Regions from separate parts of the Romboutsia sp. genome, predicted to be linked through region 1. Evidence: riboswitches for the same ligand, from Rfam matches in the RefSeq annotation. Region 1 holds a riboswitch; each other region holds the start of a gene.
The links. A riboswitch is a leader RNA that binds a small molecule or an ion and turns the genes downstream of it on or off. The one in region 1 is predicted to bind thiamine pyrophosphate.
Positions count from the first base shown of each region.

Region 2: it holds a riboswitch for thiamine pyrophosphate, as region 1 does, so the genes downstream of both, thiC (phosphomethylpyrimidine synthase ThiC) here and AC11VW_RS04225 (MTH1187 family thiamine-binding protein) in region 1, are expected to answer to the same signal.
Region 3: it holds a riboswitch for thiamine pyrophosphate, as region 1 does, so the genes downstream of both, thiD (bifunctional hydroxymethylpyrimidine kinase/phosphomethylpyrimidine kinase) here and AC11VW_RS04225 (MTH1187 family thiamine-binding protein) in region 1, are expected to answer to the same signal.

Region 1 covers NZ_JBXKIW010000038.1:15,738-23,487, reverse strand. Annotated here, with positions in the region: gene AC11VW_RS04235 (sensor domain-containing diguanylate cyclase/phosphohydrolase) at 57-1,808, shown strand; gene AC11VW_RS04230 (NUDIX hydrolase) at 1,941-2,552, opposite strand; TPP riboswitch at 2,668-2,767, shown strand; gene AC11VW_RS04225 (MTH1187 family thiamine-binding protein) at 2,955-3,245, shown strand; gene AC11VW_RS04220 (ABC transporter permease) at 3,220-3,984, shown strand; gene AC11VW_RS04215 (ABC transporter substrate-binding protein) at 3,995-5,011, shown strand; gene AC11VW_RS04210 (ABC transporter ATP-binding protein) at 4,992-5,738, shown strand; gene AC11VW_RS04205 (hypothetical protein) at 5,889-6,965, shown strand; gene AC11VW_RS04200 (aminopeptidase P family protein) at 7,224-7,750, shown strand, end outside.
Region 2 covers NZ_JBXKIW010000091.1:26,339-34,088, forward strand. Annotated here, with positions in the region: gene AC11VW_RS14615 (DNA topoisomerase III) at 1-129, shown strand, start outside; gene purF (amidophosphoribosyltransferase) at 235-1,587, opposite strand; gene thiC (phosphomethylpyrimidine synthase ThiC) at 1,630-2,943, opposite strand; TPP riboswitch at 3,097-3,200, opposite strand; gene AC11VW_RS14630 (winged helix-turn-helix transcriptional regulator) at 3,477-3,824, opposite strand; gene AC11VW_RS14635 (SDR family oxidoreductase) at 3,974-4,693, shown strand; gene AC11VW_RS14640 (SDR family NAD(P)-dependent oxidoreductase) at 4,719-5,441, shown strand; gene AC11VW_RS14645 (DUF4397 domain-containing protein) at 5,754-6,446, opposite strand; gene AC11VW_RS14650 (DUF2935 domain-containing protein) at 6,764-7,552, opposite strand.
Region 3 covers NZ_JBXKIW010000047.1:22,611-30,360, reverse strand. Annotated here, with positions in the region: gene AC11VW_RS06435 (polysaccharide deacetylase family protein) at 1-554, shown strand, start outside; gene AC11VW_RS06430 (DUF1294 domain-containing protein) at 723-980, opposite strand; gene AC11VW_RS06425 (NUDIX hydrolase) at 1,215-1,823, shown strand; gene cysK (cysteine synthase A) at 2,034-2,933, shown strand; gene epsC (serine O-acetyltransferase EpsC) at 2,974-3,510, shown strand; TPP riboswitch at 3,571-3,665, shown strand; gene thiD (bifunctional hydroxymethylpyrimidine kinase/phosphomethylpyrimidine kinase) at 3,766-4,563, shown strand; gene thiE (thiamine phosphate synthase) at 4,580-5,209, shown strand; gene AC11VW_RS06400 (collagen-like domain-containing protein) at 5,284-6,234, opposite strand; gene AC11VW_RS06395 (AI-2E family transporter) at 6,677-7,750, shown strand, end outside.

The DNA of each region.
Region 1 (7,750 bases):
AATTTTATGGTATTATATAAATGACAATAAATTTAGAAAATTCAGGAGAGATAAATATGCTTGATAATATATTAGAGATTTTACTAGATACAATTCCGTATTCTATATGGTTAAGAAGCAGTGAAGGGAATTTTATTTTTGCAAATCAATATTTTTGTGATAGCTTAAATATGTCTAAAAATGATATATTAGGCAAAACAGTTTATGATATATATGGGAAAGAACTTGGTAAAGAATTCACAGAGAATTATAAAGAAGTTGAAAAACTAGGTAGACCTAAATTATTTACAGGGTATAAAGAAGAAGTGTTTTTAGAATGTTATATAGCTCCAATAAAAAAAGAAAATAAAATAGTAGTATACTTGGGTATATTACAAGATCAAACTGAAAGAAAAAAATATGAAGAAGAAACAATTAAGCAAAAGAATTTATTGAAAACATTGATAGATACAATTCCAGATTCCATTTTTCACAAAGATATACATGGCAGATATTTAGATTGCAATATAGCTTTTGCAAAAGATTATTATAAATGTAGTAAAGAACAAGTTATAGGGAAAAAAGATAATGATATGACTTCAAGTCCTAAATTGTTAAGGGATGTTTTAGTAACTGATGAGAGGGTTATAAAAAATAAAGAAAAACAGGTTAACCGTATAAATATAGAAGATAATGGACAGATAAAGTATATGGAGAGTATAAAAGCACCTATATTAGATGAGAAAAAAAATGTATGGGGAATAGTTGGTGTATCGAGAGATATAACCCAAAGGGTTTTAACTGAAAGAGAATTAAAAAAAATTAGTTATACAGATAAGCTTACAGATGTTTACAATAGAGCATATTTTGATAAAAAAATAAAAAGTTTAAATGCAGGGAATAATCTTCCACTTAGTTTGATTATGGGAGATGTAGATGGATTGAAAATTGTAAATGATACACTAGGTCATTTAAAAGGAGATGAACTTTTAGTTCAAACAGCTAATGTACTAAAAAAAGTTTGCAAAAAAGAAAGCTTGATAGTGCGTTGGGGTGGAGATGAATTTGTTATATTACTCCCAAATACAGAACATGAAGAAGCAAATGAAATATGTAATAAAATTAAGAGCGCATGTAAAAAAGAATCATATACATCTATACCACTTAGGATATCTTTAGGATGTGCAACAAAAACTAACATTAACCAAAATATAAATGATATATTAAAAGAAGCGGAAGAAAAGTTATACAAAGAGAAACTTCCAAGTCATATTGGTTCTAAAAAAAGAATACTAAATGCATTAAATGAATCTCTCACAGAAAAAAGTCTAGAAACTAAGCAACACACAGATAGAGTCGTTAATTATGTAAAAAAATTAGGTGATAGTATGGAACTTAATTCTAGTCAAATGAAGGAACTTATATTATCAGCTAAATTACATGATATAGGTAAAATAGGAATACCAGATGAAATATTATCAAAACCGGAGAAACTTACGGATGGTGAGTTTGATATAATCAAAACTCATACAGAAAAAGGTTATAGAGTAGCTAAATCTAATTATGAAATAGCACATGTTGCAAACAATATATTATCACATCATGAACGATGGGATGGAAAAGGATATCCCTTAGGTTTGAAAGGTAAAAAAATACCATTTTTATCGCGAATAATTTGTATAGCAGACTCTTATGATGCAATGACTAGTGAAAGAGCCTATAAGTTGAAAATGAGTAACGAAGAAGCTATAAAAGAAATTAAAAAGTGCTCAGGAACGCAATTTGACCCAGAATTAGTAAAGATATTTATAGAAGAATTTAGTAGATAAAAAATTAACATAACAAGCTATAAAAATACTAAAAAATACCCTATACAATAGACAATTAAAAAAGTCTACTATATAAGGTATTTTTTAGTATAATTTAAATGTTTTTTGAACCTAAGTTTGGGCAATGTACTACTAATTCATTATTAGCATCAAGAAATTTTCAAGAATTTTAGCAGTAATTCCCCAAATGATATAGTTTTCATATTCATAAAAGAGTACAGGATAATTACCACTATCAAACTTATAGTTATGATTATTGGGAATAATATCATATGGAAAATTTTCATTCGGAATAATTTTGATTTCATTGTTATAATAACTAGGCTCATATTTTAGTAAGTATGAAATTGGAACTAAAAATATATGATCTACTTCATCTTTATTTATATTTAGATTACTTATATCCTTTATATATCCTACATAAGGATGTATTATTAAATTTGCAGGTGTAATAAGTAAATCAAGGTCAGATATAATATCAATATTGTTTTTATTAGTACCAAGTTCTTCACAGGTTTCTCTAATAGCTGCATCAAGTGGGGATTCATTAGGTTCTATTTTTCCACCAGGAAATGATATTTCATTAGGTTGAGTTTTTAAATTTTTAGAACGAACTTGAAACAATATATAGTAACTATTATCCTTTTTTACAATAGGAATTAGAACAGAAGCTTTTTTCATATTTTGATGTCCGTTTATATACGGTTTATAGTTTTTAAATTTATTTTTTAGGGTGTTAATCATAATGACCTCCTTAATAAGCAATATATACTTATTATAGTATATGAAATATTAATAAGTAAGTACAAATATAAAATAATTGTTAAAATTTGATAAGTATAGTATAATCAAGTTGAAAATACATATTTTGGGGAGCTAGTCAGCTGAGAGGAGATACAAATCTCGACCCTTTAACCTGTTTGGATAATGCCAGCGTAGGGAGATAAAATAGCTTATATAAAAAGAGCTTGTAAGGTCTTATCCTAGTTGGATAAGACCTTTTTGATTAAACTATAAGATTTAAATATATTACGAAATTTATAAAATAATTTTTAGTATATTTTTGGATATATAGGCTTAATTTATGACAAGAAACTGGAATTTATGTATATGAATAAAAATTAACTTTAAAGGATGGTGAACTATATGGTAATAGTAGATGTAGCAGTAATGCCCTTAAGACCTTATGCAGGAGAAGAAGAAATGTATAAAGTAGTAGATGCATGTATAGAAGAAATTCAAAAAAGTGGACTTAAACATGAAATAGGTGCGATGAGTACAACAATAGAAGGAGAATTTGAAGAAGTATTTGACCTTTTAAAGGTAATACATAGAATTCCTTTTAATCTTGGTTGCGAAAGAGTTATAACAACAGCTAGGATAGATGAAAAAGCTGGGGGAATAACTATAAATGAAAAACTTAAAAACCATAGATAAAGTAAAAAATAGCTTATATCCTATAGCTACATTTTTAGTTTTGTTAATTATATGGGAAGCAATAGTCAAAGTACAAAATGTACCTCAATATATATTACCAGCTCCAACAGATATACTGAAGGTATTTTATAAAGATTACTTAAACTTATACGTTAACACTATAACCACTTTAAATGAAGCTACAATAGGATTTATAATAGCTATAATACTATCTTTAACTATGGGAATACTTATGGATTTCATACCCATTTTCAAGAAATGTGTATATCCTATCATGGTTGTATCGCAAACGATACCAACTATTGCAATAGCACCACTTTTAATAATATGGTTTGGATTTGATATGTTGCCTAAAGTTATAATGGTAACTATGACTTGTTTTTTCCCAATACTTATAAGTTTTGTAGATGGTATGGAAAATATAGACAAGGATTATTTGAATTTATTTAAAACTATGAATAGTAGTAAATTATCTACATTTATACATCTTAAATTTCCAATGGCTATGGATAAATTTTTCTCAGGGCTTAAAATATCAGCAACTTATACCGTAGTTGCTGCAACTGTAGCAGAATGGTTAGGTGGAACAAAAGGGTTAGGTGTATATATGGTAAGATCAAAGAGTGCATATGCATTAGATAAAGTTTTTGCATCTACTATATTAGTAATAATATTTAGTTTGATATTTGTAGTAATAGTACAAGCTATTAAAAAAATAGCCTTAAGACATAATATATAGGGAGGATTTTATGAAATTAAAAAAATTAGTAAGTTTAGGACTTGTAAGTGTACTTACAATGAGTGTACTTAGTGGATGTTCAAATAAAAATGAAAATACAGATACGAACAAAGAAGAATCAAAAAATGAAAAGGTAACAATGGTACTAGATTGGACACCAAATACTAATCATACAGGATTATTTGTTGCTCTTGAAAATGGATATTATAAAGAAGAAGGTCTAGATGTTGAAATAGTACAACCACCTGAAGGAGGAGCTGCAACTTTAGTTGCTACAGGAAAAGCTGATTTTGGAATAAGTTATCAAGAAGAAGTAACTTTTGCTAAAACTAGTGAAGATTCACTTCCAATAAAAGCAGTGGCAACAGTTATACAACATAATACTTCAGGATTTGCTTCTCCTAAGGATAAAAACATAGCATCACCTAAAGATTTTGAAGGTAAAACTTATGGAGGATGGGGATCTCCTTCTGAAGATGCAATATTAAATGCACTTATGAAAAAAGAAGATAAAGATTTTAGTAAATTAAAAGTAGTAAATATTGGACAAGATGACTTTTTTACTGCTACAAGTAAAAATATAGATTTTGCATGGATATTTGAAGGATGGGATGTTGTAGAGGCTAATAGACGTGGTATTGATTTAAACTTTATACCAATGGGACAAGTAGATAAAAGACTTGATTATTACACACCACTTATAATATCTAATGAAAAATTATTAAATGAAAACCCAGAACTTGCTAAAAAATTCTTGAAAGCTACAGCTAAAGGATATGAATATTCAATAGAAAATCCAACAAAAGCTGCTAAAATATTAGTAAAACATGCACCAGAAATAGATGAAAAATTAGCTATAAAAAGTCAAGAGTACTTAGCAGATAAGTATATAGATGATGCTAGTAGATGGGGTGAAATGAAGGATAGTGTATGGAATAATTATACAGAATTCTTAAAAGAATATAAGTTAATAAATAAAGACTTAAAGCCTAGTGAGGCATATAGTAATGAATTCTTGCCACAATAGAAAAGTAAAGATAGATATAAAAAATATATCTAAAAGCTATGAAGAAACAGAAGTATTAAAAAATATAAGTATAAAGGTTTATGAAGGTGAATTTGTAAGTATATTAGGTCCAAGTGGATGTGGGAAAAGTACTATATTTAATGTAGTTGCAAATTTAATAGACTACAATAGTGGAAGTATAAATATAGACGGAAGACTAAGTTATATGTATCAAAAAGACCTTTTATTACCACATAAAACTATAATAGATAATGTAAGCTTACCGTTGACTATTAAGAAAGAAAAAGGATTTGGGAATAAGTTTCTTAAAAAAAGAGAAGCACATAAAAAAGTAAAAGATTACTTTACTACATTTGGTTTAAGTGGATATGAAAACAAATATCCAAATGAACTGTCAGGTGGGATGAAGCAAAGAGCGAATTTTTTAAGAACTTTTATAAATTCTAATGATATAATGCTTTTAGATGAACCATTTGGAGCGCTTGATTCTATTACAAAATTATCTATGCAAAAGTGGTTATTAGAAGTTAAGAATAGAGTTAATTCTACTATACTTTTAATAACTCATGATATTGATGAAGCTATAATGTTATCAGATAGGATTTGTGTAATATCAAAAAAACCAGCAAGTGTTAAAAAAGAGTTTATAATTGATAAGAGTCACTATAATGATGATAATTTAGAAAATATTATAAAACTAAAAAAAGATATAATAAGCTTATTATAAATATAAAGCATATGAAGTCAAATTTGATTTCATATGTTTTTTTATATTATTTAACGTAACAAAAGCGAAATTCCCACTATAAAATATAATTCATGATATAATTATATATGACTTTAAATTTAAACTTATAATATAGTAAGGAGAAGTGAAATGACAGAAGGTTTTGAAGTAAAAGACATAAAAGATATAATGCAAAATAACAAATTAAATTTATGTGTTAAAGAAAATAGCACTTACATAAATATACCAAAAGAAATACTAGATAAAGGAATGAGCATATTAACAGAATATATTAGAATATATTCTAGCATAGAAAGTTTAAAAGAAAATATAAATAAATACTTATTTGATGAAAATAGTACTGTTACTTATAGTATTATAGGAAATCAACTTATGAAAATTAAAAGTGAACAAAATTTAGATGAAATATTACCTTATATAAATGTTGATATAAATAAAATAGAAGAAAGATTAAAAAATATTTGTGCATGTTTTTCAGTACAATTGCAAGAAATAAATGCTATGAAAGAAGAATTAGCAAATAATTATGTGAATAATTCATATAACATGGATGATATAGTAGATAAAGATTATGTAAATGAAGTAATAAAACATATAAAAGATGCCAGTATGTATTCACTAAAATCTAAGTCTAGGTATGGCTCTATATCTAGTGATCATGATCTTAAAAACAAAGAAGATATAATTGACTTGAATGATGAAGAAACTAATGGAGATTATAGTCCAATACTTGTGATTTATAGACCTGCAAAATATCATAGAGGTCAATATGTACTTGAAGACACATCTTATGTATATATAAAAAGGCAACCCTTAGAAGCTCTTATAAAACAAGAAAGATTAGAAGAAAAAGGTATAGATTCTATGGGCGCTATAAGTTATAAAAAGCTTAAGCATGACCTTACCAATGAGAATTCACAAGAAATATTGGCAGAACTATATGTATATGCTCAAAAAAATTCTATAAAATTTGAAAATATAAAATTAGCTGATATAACTTCAAATAAAGTTTGGATGACAGCTGATAGACTAAAAAAAGAGTTTAAAGAACTTAGATATTATCATAAAAATTTAACCCAAAAAATAAAAGATATATATGATTCGACAGGACAATATTATACGCAAATAGGTGGGAAATATATATTTAATAGTAGAGAGTTTATGCATAGTTATAAAACATATAAAAGTAAAGATATAAACAACTAAAAAGACTTAAATATACAAAGAGGGCTATTAAATTTTAGTAGCCCTTTTTGTATATTTTAAAATGGTAAGTTAAATATATCAGCTATGTTACAGATAGATTTAACTGATATTTTTCATAATAAATAAAAAAAATTTTACATATATAAAAAATTTTTAAATATAACTTGAGAACGTTATCACTACATGTTATTATAAAATATGTAAAAGAATAACAAAAAATGTATTAAATGATAAATACATAATATTAGGGGGATTATTATGGACATAAAGAGTAGATTAAGTGAATTAAGAAAACAAATGAATGAAAAAAATATATATGCGTACATAGTACCATCTTCAGATAATCATGAAAGTGAATATGTAGGAGATTACTTTAAATCTAGACAATTTATATCAGGATTTACAGGATCTGCAGGTACTGTAGTAGTTACTCAAGAAGAAGCTGGTCTTTGGACAGATGGAAGATATTTTATACAAGCTGAAAAAGAATTAAAAGGATCAGGGATAAAGTTATTTAAAATGGGAGAAGAAGAAGTACCGACTACTGACGAATATTTATATAATGCTATACCACAAGATAAAATATTAGGTTTTGATGGTAGAGTAGTATGTGCGAAGGAAGGAATTAACTTAGCTGATAAGTTAGCTAAAAAAAATATAAATATAGTATATGAATATGACTTAATAGAGAACATATGGGAAAATAGACCTGCCTTATCAGATAATAAAGCATTTTTATTGGATGTAAGATATGTAGGAGAAACTTTCAGCTCTAAGTTAGCTAG
Region 2 (7,750 bases), on a different contig from region 1:
AAAAGAAAAGCAGAAGAAAAAAATAAAGGATCTAAAAAAGATATAAATAAATATCTAAAAGATCAAAATAAAAATGAAGAAGTATTCAACAATCCATTTGCAGCAGCCTTAGCAAAACTTAAAAAATAGTAATAAAAGAAATTTAAAACTAAACCCCTCAACAGTACAGATATGTATTGTTAAGGAGGTTTAGTTTTTATTATAGTATACTAATTTAAAATAGAATAGGTTAAATTACACAAAACACCTTAGGCAAGCATCTTTCTTATGACCTAAAGAATTTAAAAAACCGTCTATGCTTAGATATCCTAAGCTATCTACTCCAATAAAAGCACGTATTTCTTCTAAGATCATATTAGAACCTATAAGTTCTTTTTTATTCGAAGTATCGATTCCTAAGCAGCAGGGAGATTTTACTATAGGTGAAGCCAGTCTATAATGAATTTCCTTTGCACCTGCTTTTTTAAGAAGAGAGATAATTTTTTTGCAGGTTGTACCTCTTACCATAGAATCATCTACAACTACAATTTTCTTACCTTGAATATTTTCTTTAATAATATTTAACTTCAAAGAGACTGCTTCTTCTCTTTTAGATTGACAGGGCTTTATAAAGCTTCGTCCTATAAAACTATTTCTCACAAATCCTATGGTATAAGGTATTGAGGAGGATTTAGAATATCCTAAAGCAGCAGTAGTTCCAGAGTCAGGTACCCCTATTACAATATCAGCATCTGCCGGACATTCTTTAAATAAAGTCTCACCAGATTTGAATCTGGATTTATAAACACTAACTCCATCAATTTTACTATCTATTCTAGAAAAATAGATATATTCAAAAGCGCAGGTGTTACATATAGTGTTTTTCATGAAACTTACTGCTTCTATCCCGTTACTATCAATTTTAATTATTTCTCCAGGTAAAACATCTCTTATGAATTCTCCACCAAGCATATCTAAAACACAGCTTTCTGAGCATACTATATAACCACCATTGAATTTTCCTATACATAAAGGTCTTATGCCTTGACAGTCTCGCATAGCAAATAACTTGTCCTTTGTAAGTATAACAGCAGCATATCCACCTTTTATATGTTTTGATATGATTTCTAAGGTTTTTTCGATAGAAGAATTATAATATTTTTCAGTAAGTTTTAAAATAATCTCAGAATCAGTAGTTGTATTAAATTTTAATCCATGATATTCTAAGGAATTTCTTAGTTCAACTGCATTTGTAAGATTACCATTATGTGCTATAGATATTTGACCAAAGGAACATTCATCTAAAATAGGCTGAGCATTTACAATAGTATTTTCACCAAAGGTAGGATATCGTACATGACCTATGGCAGAAAAACCATTTATATTATTAAGATTATTTTTAGTAAATACTTCATTTACTAAACCCATATCTTTATGGCAAATAAGCTTATGCCCATTTGAATATGTTAATCCGCAGCTTTCCTGTCCCCGATGTTGAAGTGAATTAAGTGCAAAATAAAGCATAGAAGACAAGTTGATTTTTTCATTAGAAAATACCCCTACTACTCCACATTCTTCTTTATATTTATCAACATCATTAATTTGCATTTTATCACTTCCGCTTCTGTTTAATATCTAGCTTGATTCTCTTTAGCTATCAGCTCTTAAAAGATTTATATCTTTTCCTTCCATTATTTTATTCATATTTCTCATAGAACACATTTTTCCGCACATAGTACAGCTATCTTCATGCTCAGGAGAAGATTCTTTTCTATATCTTCTAGCTTTTTCTGGGTCAATAGCAAGTTCAAACATTCTTTCCCAATCAAGTTCTTGTCTTGCTTTACTCATTTTATTATCCCAATCCCTAGCATTAGGAATGTTCTTAGCTATATCACCAGCATGAGCAGCTATCTTTGCAGCAATGATACCTTCTTTAACATCATCTAAATTAGGCAATCTTAGATGTTCTGCTGGAGTTACGTAGCATAGGAAATCAGCTCCACAGCTTGCAGCTAATGCTCCTCCAATTGCACTTGTGATGTGGTCGTAGCCTGGCGCTATATCTGTAACTATAGGCCCTAATACATAAAATGGTGCACCATGACAAAGTTTCTTTTCAAGTAGCATATTTGCTTTTACTTCATTTAATGCCATGTGTCCTGGACCTTCTATTATAACTTGTACATTTCTTTCCCAAGCTCTTAAAGTTAATTCTCCCAGTACCATTAATTCTTTGATTTGACAGGCATCAGTAGAATCATTGATAGAACCAGGTCTGCAAGCATCTCCAAGACTTAAAGTTAAATCATATTTTTCGCATATATCTAATAACTCATCGTAATACTCATAGAAAGGGTTTTCTTTATTATTAAGTTCCATCCATGCATAAGTAAGAGAACCACCTCTTGAAACAATATTTGTAAGTCTTTTATTTCTTTTAAATACATTTGCAGTTTCTTTATTTATACCTGCGTGGATAGTTACAAAATCTACACCATCTTTTGCATGTTTTTCTACAACATCTAAAAATTCCTTTGCAGTAATGTCTTTTAATTCTTTATCATAAAAACCAAAAGCGTCATAAACTGGAACTGTACCTATCATAGCAGAAGAAGATTCAATAAGTCTTTTTCTAAATTCTTCAGTTTTCCCAAAAGAACTTAAGTCCATTATAGCTTCAGCCTTCATGTCTAAAGCTAGCTGTACCTTTTTCATTTCCTCATCAATATCACAGCAATCCTTTGATATACCTAGATTTACATTTATTTTTGTTCTTAGGCCTTCTCCTACACCTTCTGGATCTAAAGATTTATGATTCTTATTAGCAGGAATAGCAATCTGACCTTTTGCAATAAGCTTTCTTAAAACTTCTACATCCATATTTTCTTTTTTAGCTACTAATCCCATTTCTTTTGTAACAATACCCTTTTTCGCAGCATCCATTTGAGTTGTATACATCATTTTAAATTCCCCTTTATTATTTATTTAGTTTTTCTCTAATAGCCAGTATATTTCTGAATATATCTAATTATTGAATTTTAAATATAAACTAAAAAAAGCTTTACCATAAGGTAAAGCTTCCTACAAACATGTATTATAAAAATTAATTATAATAATCATCGCAAATAACTTTCCTACGGTAGTTCTAACTACGTCAGGTTCAGAGGGTTAGGTTAGTATAAACCTTCTCAGCCAAATTGGCACCCCTAGCTAATTATATTCATTTTTCATGTAAATAATATCCAAAATGTTACTTTAAGTTCATTATAGTATTGAAGTGGTATTCTGTAAAGTGTTTTTTAAAAAGACAGTTAATATGTAGAATTAACAACTTTAGGTATTGTTTTAATTCTTATTTATGTATAACAACCATGGGCAATACAAAGAGCCAATTATAAAATTTGTTTTCTAAGGATGACATTTTCATATTAATTATCATTTCATAAATTTAAAATTTATTTGGAAAATACACAATTATATTTGCACACTCTTTACTATTTACATTGAGGATTTATAAGTTCATATTTTTCATCAAAATTCTTTTCTCCCCATTCGCACATAGCATCTAATATAGGATATAAGCTCATACCTTTTTCAGTTATACTATACTCTACCTTAGGAGGAACTATTGGATAAACAGTTCGATAGACAAGATTATCTTCCTCTAATTCTCTAAGTTGATTTGTAAGAGTTTTATGTGATGTGTGATTTATAAAAGATTTTATTTCACCAAATCTTTTAGTTCCATTTTCTATTAAAAAATAAAGTATCAGAGGCTTCCATTTACCACCGATGACATTTAAAGTGATTTCCATTTCACAAGTTAAACTGCATTTTTTCATAATATTCCTCCAAAAAGCTAAATTAAAAATTATAGAGTAGTTACCTCTATTTCACTATGTAACTATTATGTGCGTACTTAAAATAAAACATTAGTTCAGATATAATTATAGTATAAGAAAATATTAATGTATATAAATGGAGGATAATTATGAATAAATTAGTAGTTATAACGGGAGCAAGTTCAGGAATTGGAAAAAGCATAGCAAAGAAGTTTTCAGAAAATAACCATCCGGTATTACTATTATCTAGAAGACTAGATAAAATGGAAGAATTAGAACTTCCAAATTCACTATGTAAGTCAGTAGATGTTACAGATTTAGAAAAGATGGAAGAAGCTATAAATGAAGCGGAAGGAAAATTTGGTAAAGTGGATTGTTTAATAAATTGTGCAGGAATAATGTTATTAGGAAATCCCCAAGATCAAAGTTTTAAAGAATGGAATGATATGATTGATGTTAATATAAAAGGAATATTAACAGGAACTAATATTGTTTTAAAGGATATGGTTAAGAGAAATGAAGGAACTATAATAAATATAAGTTCTATAGCAGGAAAAAAGACTTTTGATAATCATGCAGTGTACTGTGGCACAAAATTTGCTGTTCATGCAATAAGTGAAAACATAAGAAAAGAAGTTGCAAGTAGCAACGTTAGAGTTATAACTATAGCTCCAGGAGTTGTTGAAACACCATTACTATCTCATACAACAGATGAAGATATAAAGGCTAATTATAATGAATGGAAAAAAAGTATAGAAAGTGGATTAGAACCAGAAAAAATAGCTAGTTGTATAGAGTTTGCATATAATCAACCACAAGATGTTTGTATAAGAGAAATTGTAATAGCAAAAACTAAGCAAGAAGATTAGAATTATTTAATTAAGAGGTAGAATTATGTATAAGGATAAAGTTATTTTTGTAACAGGGACAAGCAATGGAATAGGTAATAGTATAGCTAAAGAATATGCAAAACAAAATGCAAATGTAATTGCTATTGATATAGTGGAACATGACTTTAGTGAAAGTAATATAGAATTTTATAAAGTAGATTTAAGAAATGAAGATGAAATCAAGTCTGCATTTGAAAAAGTAGTAAACAAGTATGGTACTGTGCATATACTGATAAATAATGGAGCTATAAGTAAATTTAATAAATCTATATTTGATATAGAAACAGTAGAATTTGATGATGTTATAACTGTAAATCTTAGAGGAAGCTTTATATGTTCTAAAGAATTTATAAAAGCAAATAAAGGTCAAAACTATGGAAGAATAGTTAATATAAGTTCAACAAGGTTTAATCAAAATGAAGCAGGATGGGAAGCTTATGGAGCATCTAAAGGTGGCCTTATATCTTTAACTAACACAATGGCGATTTCATTATCAGATACACCTATTACAGTTAATGCAATAAGTCCTGGATGGATACAATTAGACAGCTATGAATTATCAGAAATAGATAAAAAGCAACATCCATCAGGTAGAGTTGGCAAATCAAAAGACATAGTTAATACGTGTTTATTTTTAACAAATGAAGAAAATGATTTTGTAAATGGTACAAATATTATTGTAGATGGTGGTATGACAAAGAAAATGATCTATATTGATGATAAGTAAAATTTATAAAAAGATAGACTAAAAGTAGTTATATGAAACAATATAGTCAATAATAGTAATGAAGGAGTGACAGAATGGTAAAAGATTATTATTGTCCGCATTGTAGTTCTAATCTAGAAGTAATGGATAGCTGAGGGTCTTTAAGTTATTTTTGTATGGAATGCAAAATGTTGGTGTCCAGAAAGAAAATATTAACTAAAGAACAAGTAGAAGAAAAAGAACGTAAATAAAATCTATAATATAGTTGAAAGGATAGGGTCTATTTCAAAATATAATTCTGTAAATTTTGAGATAGACCCTGTAAAGATTTTATTAAAAAGTACATTTTTTAATAACGGTATTTCCATCGATTACCTGAACTATTTGGAAATTATATCCTAAACCAAGTTTTTTCAACTCTGGACTTGAAGTTCCAGTACAATATATTGTATATATTTTATTTTCATCCATCTTAACTTGTATACTTAGTATTTGGCCAATTTCATCTGCTGGACGAACTCCTAATTGGTAAGTTCCTGTAAGAATTTCCATGTATTCATTTCCACTGTTACTTTCTACATTTCTAGCTAATTTATATCCATTTGAGCTCATAAGAAAGATTAGTGGGCCTGGAGTTAAATTATAAAATCTAACAATTGATTTATTAGGTTTTGGTTTTTGTTCAATATTATCTATTATAGATACTAGCTTTAAATTATTTAAATCTCCTGTAATTGCAATGGTCATTAATTGACCTCCTATTATTTCCATATCATTAACTTCAAGAAGGGGATTTTCCTTAGTATTAGCTAAATAAACTTGTATACTATATTTTCCTCCGAGTCCGGGTACATAAGGACCAATTTGTACTGATTTTAAATCTTTAGCTAATAGAAATTCATTATTTATATATACATCTAAAGCTTCTGACTTAACTAAAGAATTAAATATTCTAATGAATGAATATTGAGAATTTAAGCAAGGAATTGATGGCGTGTCTATAAATTGACGATGATTATAAAACATGAAAACACATCCTTATTATTTAATATTAGCAGAACGCTAATATAAGTATATGAGTATAAGTGAAAATATTTCTTATTTTTAAAAATACACGAATATTTAGTATAATAAAGAATCTAAGGCTATGATTCTTAAAACTTAATTATTATAATATTACTTTAGCTATTAAATTTTAAGCTGTTAATATATAGCTATCATATAGTCCGACAAATAATCTAATATAGCTTATTGAAATAAAAATAGAAATCACTAATCAAAGTGAAAGAAATTAATATATTAAAAACTAAGGCTCTAGTAAATTTTTACTAGAGCCTTAGTTTTTATATTTCTATATCATATTTTTTTAGTAGCATTAAGTAGTGATTAGCTTCTCTTAATACATGATCTGCTAATAATGGTATTGCTATAGATCTAATTTCACATTGTAATAACCCTTTTGCTGCTTGTTCTTTAAAATCTTTAATTCTCTTAGTTGCTTCTAAACTTTCATCTGTAACTTCTTCAACCATACCAGTTTTTTCAGCTGAAGCTAAAGCTTTTCTTCTTAATTCATCAAATTCATTTGCAAAATCATTGGAAGTTTCAAATAAATCTTCTTCAGTAGGATCTAATAACCCTCTTATAAATTTAGAGTGCTCAGCCATTATTCTGTTCCAAAACGCTTCTTGATTAAGAGCATCTTCAATTATATCTACGTCTTCTCTTCTTTGTAATTTTACTAATATATCTATAAAAAATTCAGCTTCTCTTCTAATATGATATATTAATAAAGGATAAGTAGCAATTGCTTTAGTGGCTTCAATAGACTTACAATTTAGTTCACAAATGTTTTTAACTAATGCTGGATTACATTGGCTATGATCATGACTACAGGTAAGTTTTAGTTCTAATTTAGTTATAGTTCTATCTATAGGTACTCCAGTTAAAAACTCAGACATTTTTTCAGCACTTAAGGTATATGGTGTGACCATATCATTTTTTAATCCAATTACACCGTAAGCTATGTTTATAGTGCTTAAAAGAAGGTCGCTAAAAGTTTCTATAAATATTCCTGCCTCTTTTTGTAAGTACGTATTTTTATCAAGAAGAGAGGTTTTAAAAAAAAGCATGTTCTTTCATAATTCTCAAAAATAATAAATTAATATCTAAGGATTGTTTTACAAAATTTCTATCAGATAACATGCTTTATCACCCTTTTCATTTTTCTTATTTTTCCCTAATAATATAGCATTCTGAACTTATAAAAATAGTTCATATAAAAAATTCATATGATAATAAGGAAAAAAAGAGAGAAAAATTTAAAATAT
Region 3 (7,750 bases), on a different contig from region 1:
TATTAGATACATTAAAGGCAAATGAAGTTAATGCAACGTTTTTCATAGCTGGTAAAAATACAGAAAAAGGCGGAGAAAAAGCAAAAGAACTTATAAAAAGAACTTTTGATGAAGGAAATGCTATAGCAAACCACTCATATAGCCACGATTATAAATATTTATATCCAAATAGAACTCTAAATCTAAAGAACTTTACTACTGATTTCCAAAAAACAGATTATATATTAACAGATATATTAGGACCATATTTCTCAACAAGAGTTATAAGATGTCCAGGAGGGCATATGTCATGGAATGGTATGGATGTATTAGATACTCATTTAAATGAAAATAATATAGCATCTATAGACTGGAATGCATTAAATGCAGACGCAGAAGGTCAAAAGAAAAATGCTGATCAACTATTTGAACATGTTAAAAGCACATCAGAAGGAAAAGAAATGGTAGTTGTATTAATGCATGATACTTATGGAAAAGAAGAAACAGCTAAAGCATTACCACAAATAATACAATACTTTAAAGATAATGGATATGCGTTTAAAACATTAGCTTAGGAATAATATATAAATTAAATATAATATCAAAAAAAAGAAGTTCCTTAAAAATCATAAAGGAGCTTTTTTTAATATCTTTTTATATTTACTAACAACATTTAAAATTATTGTTATAAACTAAATAATTGATAATATAAAACATAAAAAAGTACAAAATATTACTTTTATTTAAAGTAATACTAAGAGTAAAAATTGAATAAAAATTATAAATGGTATTCCAATTTTAAATTTTGATTTTTTAGTTTTATGTCTAAAAGTATACATTCCAGATAAGATACCTAAGCTTCCTCCTACAGCAGCTAAAAAGATAAGAGTATATTCACTAATTCTCCACTTATGTTTTATTGCTCTTTGCTTATCAATAAACATACATATAAAACAGATTATATTAATAATCAATAAATAAGCTAATAATAAATTTTCCATATTACCTCCTAATAAATACTTTAATTATTTATTTAACTATATCATAGATTTTAAAATAATGATAAAAAATTCGCTTCGCTCATGTCGCCAACGGCCTAGAACACAGGCACGTTGCTCAAAGATTAGAAGTTGTAAATTATAAATATAATTTCCTGCTATATAAAAAAAAGATTTATTGTTATAATAAAAACTAATAGAGTGTGATTTATTTGATATAGAAAAGGGGTATTAATTATGAAAAATTCAAAAATAAAAGATATAAAACCTTTAGTAGAAACTAAATTTGTGGGATTATATGATGTGAAATATAAAAATAAAAATAATGATGATAGACATTGGACAGTAGCTTCAAGAAAAAATGAAAAAGAATTAAAAGAAATTTATTTACAAGGTAAGGAAGATAAAATAGATGCTGTAGTAATTGCAGCGATTCATAAAAGTGAAAATAAATTAGTTTTAATAAAACAGTTTAGAGTTCCTATAAACAATTATATATATGAACTTCCTGCAGGTCTTGTAGACAATGATGAAGATATTCAAAAAACAGTGGCAAGAGAATTAAAGGAAGAAACAGGTTTAGATCTTATAGAAATTAATAAAATAAATAGTAGGGATAAAGTTTATTTATCTCCTGGTATGACTGATGAATCTGTTGCATTTGTATATTGTTTATGTGATGGAAAGTTAAGTAAGGAGTTTTTAGAAGATGATGAAGATATAGAAGCTTTATTAATATCTCAAGACCAAGCAAAAGAGATATTAAAAGGAGAAGATATTATAGATATAAAATCTTATTTAATGCTTCAGATGTTTGCTAATCTAGGAGATAAGTTGTTCAATTAAAAAAAATAATATAACTAAAAAATTATATGAAAATATACTAGGATATCTTTAATCAAGACCTAGTATATTTTTATTGAAAAAATTATTTGATATAAACAGTAAATAAATATTTTTTAAATAAAAAATATTTTTATGTTGCATTATCATAATGATAATAATATAATAGACTTATAATTATCATTATGATAACAAAACAAGGGGGACGATAATATGGTTAATGAAAGCATACTAAGCATGATAGGTAATACACCTATGGTTAGGTTAAACAATATAGGGAACTCTAATATTTATGTAAAATTAGAAAAATATAATCCAGCTGGAAGTGTAAAAGATAGAGCGGTTTATTTTATGATAGATGGACTTGAAAAAAGAGATATGCTTAAAAAAGGTGATGTACTAGTAGAAGCAACTAGTGGAAATACTGGAATAGCATTAGCTATGATAGGAAAATTAAAAGGATATGAAGTAATAATAGTAATGCCAGAGACTATGAGTATAGAAAGAAGAGAGCTTATGAAAGCCTATGGAGCAAAGCTTATTTTAACTGATGGAAAGCTTGGAATGAGCGGTTCTATAAAAAAAGCAGAAGAACTTTTAAATGAAAATAATAATTACAAAAGTTTAAAGCAATTTGATAATGAAGATAATCCAAAGGGTCATTATCAAACTACAGGGGTTGAAATATTAAACGCAGTAAGTGATTTAGATATATTTGTTTGTGGTGTAGGTACAGGGGGGACTTTAAGTGGGGTGGCAAGATATTTAAAAGAGAAAAATCCTAATATAAAAATAGTAGCCCTAGAGCCTAAAAATTCTCCAGTTATATCTAATGGACAAAGTGGACCTCATAAGATTCAGGGTATAGGAGCAGGATTTATTCCTAAAAACTATGATGCTAATTTAGTAGATGAAGTAATGACAATAGACGATGAAGAAGCTTTTCAAGGGGTTAGATTAATGGCGGATAAAGAATCTATATTAGTTGGTATATCTTCAGGAGCTAATGTTTTTGGTGCTTTAAAACTAGGTAAAATGTATCCTGATAAAAAGATCGTTACAATAGCACCAGATGGTATTGAAAAATATATATCTATGGATATTTTCAAATAATAAATTGATTTAATTAAAAGGCATAAGGTAAATTAAGGGGATGATAAAATTGTTTAGAAAAATAAATAAAGATATAGAATATATAATGGAAAATGATCCAGCAGCAACAAGTAAAATAGAGGTATTTTTACTATATCCATCTATTCACGCTAGATTAATTCATATGGTATCGCATTTTTTATATAATCATAAGCGTTTTTTTACTGCAAGGCTTATATCTCAAATAGCAAGGTTTTTAACAGGAATTGAAATACATCCAGGAGCAAAGCTAGGAGAAAGTATATTAATAGATCATGGAATGGGAGTTGTAATTGGAGAAACTGCAGAAGTTGGAGATAGAGTAACAATTTACCATGGAAGCACATTAGGAGGCACTGGTAAAGATAGTGGAAAAAGACATCCAACTGTTGGAAATGATGTAATAATAGGGGCGGGGGCAAAGATACTAGGCCCTATTAACATAGGTTCTAATTCAAAAGTTGGAGCTAATGCAGTAGTTATAAAAGATGTACCAGATGGAGCTACAGTAGTTGGAGTAGCTGCAAATGTAGTTAGATTAAAAGGGAATAAAATGTAACAATGATTGACAATAAAATAAAAAGTACTATAATTAACTTGTAAATAAAAAATTATAAATGAAAATAGCTAGGGGAGCCAAAAGGCTGAGAGGATTTACTGACCCTTATACCGGATCTGGATAATGCCAGCGTAGGAAAGCTTATACATGAATTTGAATATATAATATATTTATAAGTGTAATCAAGCCATACCTAAATCAGGTATGGCTTTTTGATTAGCGCAAATTTTATATAATACAATTAAGGGGGCAACTATGAGAAATTACAAAATACCAACACTTACAATAGCAGGGTCAGATTGCAGTGGAGGAGCTGGTGTACAAGCTGATTTAAAAACATTTAGTGCCATAGGAACTTATGGAATGAGTGTGATAACAGCAATAACAGCACAAAATACACAAGGAGTATTTGAAGTAGAAGAGTTAAGCCAAAGTATAATAAAAAAACAAATAGAAGTAGTATTTGATGATATAAGACCAAAGGCTGTAAAAATAGGTATGGTATCAAGTCCAGAAATAATATTAGAAATAGCAAATACTTTAAAAAAATACAAACCAGAAAACTTAGTAGTAGATCCAGTTATGATATCAAAGAGTGGATTTAGCTTACTTAGACCAGAAGCTAAAGCAAATATGATAAAACATTTAATACCAATGGCATACATAATAACTCCAAATGTGCCAGAGGCAGAAGCTATAACAGGTATGAAGATAGATACTTTAGAAGAGATGCGTATGGCAGGGGAAAAAATACTACAAATGGGACCAAAATATGTATTAATGAAGGGGGGGCATTTAGATGGAGATGCTATAGATTTACTAATTGGAAAAGATGTGTTTGAAGTTTATGAAAGTAAAAGATTAGACAGAAAAAATACTCATGGAACAGGATGTACTATATCTTCTGCAATAGCTTCTCATCTAGCATTAGGATATGAGATAAAAGGAGCAGTTGCACTTAGTAAAATTTATATAACAGAAGCTATAAAAAATAGTTTTGATATAGGTCACGGGGTAGGACCAGTTCATCATTTTTATAAATTTGATAAATAAAATAGAGGGGAAATTCATGAAAAATAATATAAAAGAACAATTAAAGCTATACTTAGTAACAGATAGTGAAATATTAAAAAACAGGGACTTTTATAAATGTATAGAAGAGGCTATAAAAGGCGGAGTTACTATGGTGCAGTTAAGAGAAAAAAATGCATCTGGTAGTGAATTTTTAGAAAAGGCTATGAAGTTAAGAGAGTTAACTAAAAAATATAATGTTAGTTTTATAATAAATGATAGAGTAGATATTGCAATGCTTTGTGATGCTGATGGAGTTCATGTAGGACAAAGTGATATAGATGCAAAATCAGTTAGAATGTTAATAGGAAAAGGAAAGATACTAGGTGTTTCTGCTAGAGATTTAAAAGAAGCTCAAAAGGCTAAAGAAGATGGTGTTGATTACATAGGTGTAGGTGCTATGTATAATACTTCTACTAAATTAGATGCAAAATCAGTATCATTTGATACAGTAAGGGAAATAAAGTCAGAAGTTGATATTCCAATAGTTTTAATAGGCGGAATTGATTTAAATAATTTAGAGGATTTGAAAGAATTAGAAACTGATGGATATGCAGTAGTTTCAGCAATTCTCAAAAAAGAAGATATACGCTTAGAAAGTAAAAAATGGATTGAAAAAATAGATTAATTTAAATAAATATAAAATTGAAATACAAAAAAGGAAGCATAGGGGGCTTCCTTTTTTGTATATAAAAATTAGAATTAACCTTTATAAGGAACTTTTTTTGGTGGCATATATTTTTCTTTAATAGTAGGCTTAGATTCAGGACCTTGAGGACCAGCAGGACCCATGTCGCCTTTATCGCCTTTATCACCCTTAGGACCAGCAGGACCCATGTCCCCTTTATCACCCTTAGGACCTTGAAGACCTTGAAGACCTTGAAGACCTTGAAGACCTTGAGGACCCATATCGCCTTTATCTCCTTTGATTCCTTTACCATTAGCAGTACCAGCAGGACCTTGAGGACCCATATCACCTTTAGGACCAGCAGGACCCATAGGACCCATATCGCCTTTAGCACCAGCTATGCCAGCAGGACCTTGAGGACCCATATCACCTTTGGCACCAGCTATGCCAGTAAGACCTTGAGGACCCATATCGCCTTTAGCACCAGCTATGCCAGCAGGACCTTGAAGACCCATGTCTCCTTTATCGCCTTTAGAACCTGGAAGACCTTGAAGACCCATGTCCCCCTTATCCCCTTTGTCACCCTTAGGACCCATTGGTCCAATAGCTCCAGGCATTCCAACTGAGCCCATACCAACATTACATAGTGGATTTACATAAGTTTCTTTTCCTAAATCCACATATTGAATTGAACTTAATTTTACGTAAATAGGACCTTTTCCTGATGATGATTTCCCCATAACAGCACAAGTATTTACATTACAAATACGAAGTCTTAAAATACAATCACTATCTGTTAGCTTTAATCCAACAAGTTTGCCTATGCAGTTACATAATATACTATACAGTTGACAATCACATAAGTCTATTGGACATACAAACATAGATTGCATATTCTTATGCGTATCTTTACACTTTTCTTTTTTAGGTTTCATATGCTGCTCAGCACAATCACAGTATTTAGGTATATTACAATAGTGATCTTTATTGAAGTTATTGTCTTTACTCTTACAGTCTTTATACATACTCTACCACTCCATGTTAAATATTTTAATTAGTAGTATCACTACATAGTATAGATATATGATTAAAATAGTAAAAATGGGACACTAAATAGCAAAATAAAGGATTAAATTTAGATATTGTATATCAAATCAATAAATATGCAGATATTGATTTTATAGTAATGTGTTTTAATAAAAAATAATTAAATAAAAACAAGCTTGTATGATAATAAAATAAGTCTTATACAATCTTATTGTTATGCTAAAATCTAGCAAATCTAATATGAATAAAAAGTTAAATATACTAATATCGAAATGTAATGACAAAGTAAAATATATATGATATATTACTTTTACAAATATAAGTATATATAAAAATTAAAGTAATTAAAAAATAATGACATTAAAGCAACAAAAAAGGTTATAATTGAAAGATAGAGTTATGTAAAAATAGGGAGGAAATATGAAAGTAGATTGGAATAAAAGATATACAACAATAGCAGTTTATTCATTTATATTAATATGTTGTAGTATAGTTTTCTATAATATAATGGATAAAATGAGTGCATTTACAGATAAAATAAATTGGATAATGTCAACATTACAACCTTTTGTAATAGGATTTGTAATAGCTTATCTATTAAATTTTATAATGGTATTTTTTGAAGAAAAAGTTTTAGTATTTGATTCAATTAAAAATATTAGTAAAAAAGGTAAAAGAGGGATAAGTATTTTACTTACATATATAACAGCCTTTATAATACTATCTGCATTTATTAAGTTTGTACTTCCACAAGTGGTAGATAGTATATCAGGGCTAGGAAATGACATACCAACATATATAACAAATGTAACTGAATTATTAAACGAATTAACAGCAAACATAGATACAGATAATGCATATTTAGGATTAGCTATTAGTAAGTGGAATGACTTTGTAAATTACACAATTGAAGTAGTAACTAATTTAGTTCCAGTATTAGGAGATGTACTTAAAAACATAGCATCAAGTATATGGAATATAGTATTAGGGTTAGTAATATCGATTTATTTATTAATAGATAAAGAAAACTTCTGTGCTTTAAGTAAAAAAATTACATATGGCTTATTATCTAAAAAACATGCAGAAATAGCAGTGGAATTAACACATAGGAGTAATGATACATTTGGTAAGTTTATAAGTGGTAAAATTATAGATTCAGCTATAATAGGTGTATTAACATTTATTATATTAACAGTATTTAAAATGCCATACACTATACTTATATCTGTAATAATAGGTATAACTAATATTATACCATTCTTTGGACCATTCTTTGGAGCGGTACCATCGTTTATAATAATAATGTTTGTATCACCAATACAAGCATTATGGTTTTTACTTATAATATTTGTTATACAACAATTAGATGGTAATATTATAGGACCTAAGATATTAGGGGACTCTATAGGAATATCAGCTTTTTGGATATTATTCTCGCTACTAGTAGCAGGAAAGTTATTAGGACTTGTTGGAATGATTATAGGTGTTCCATTA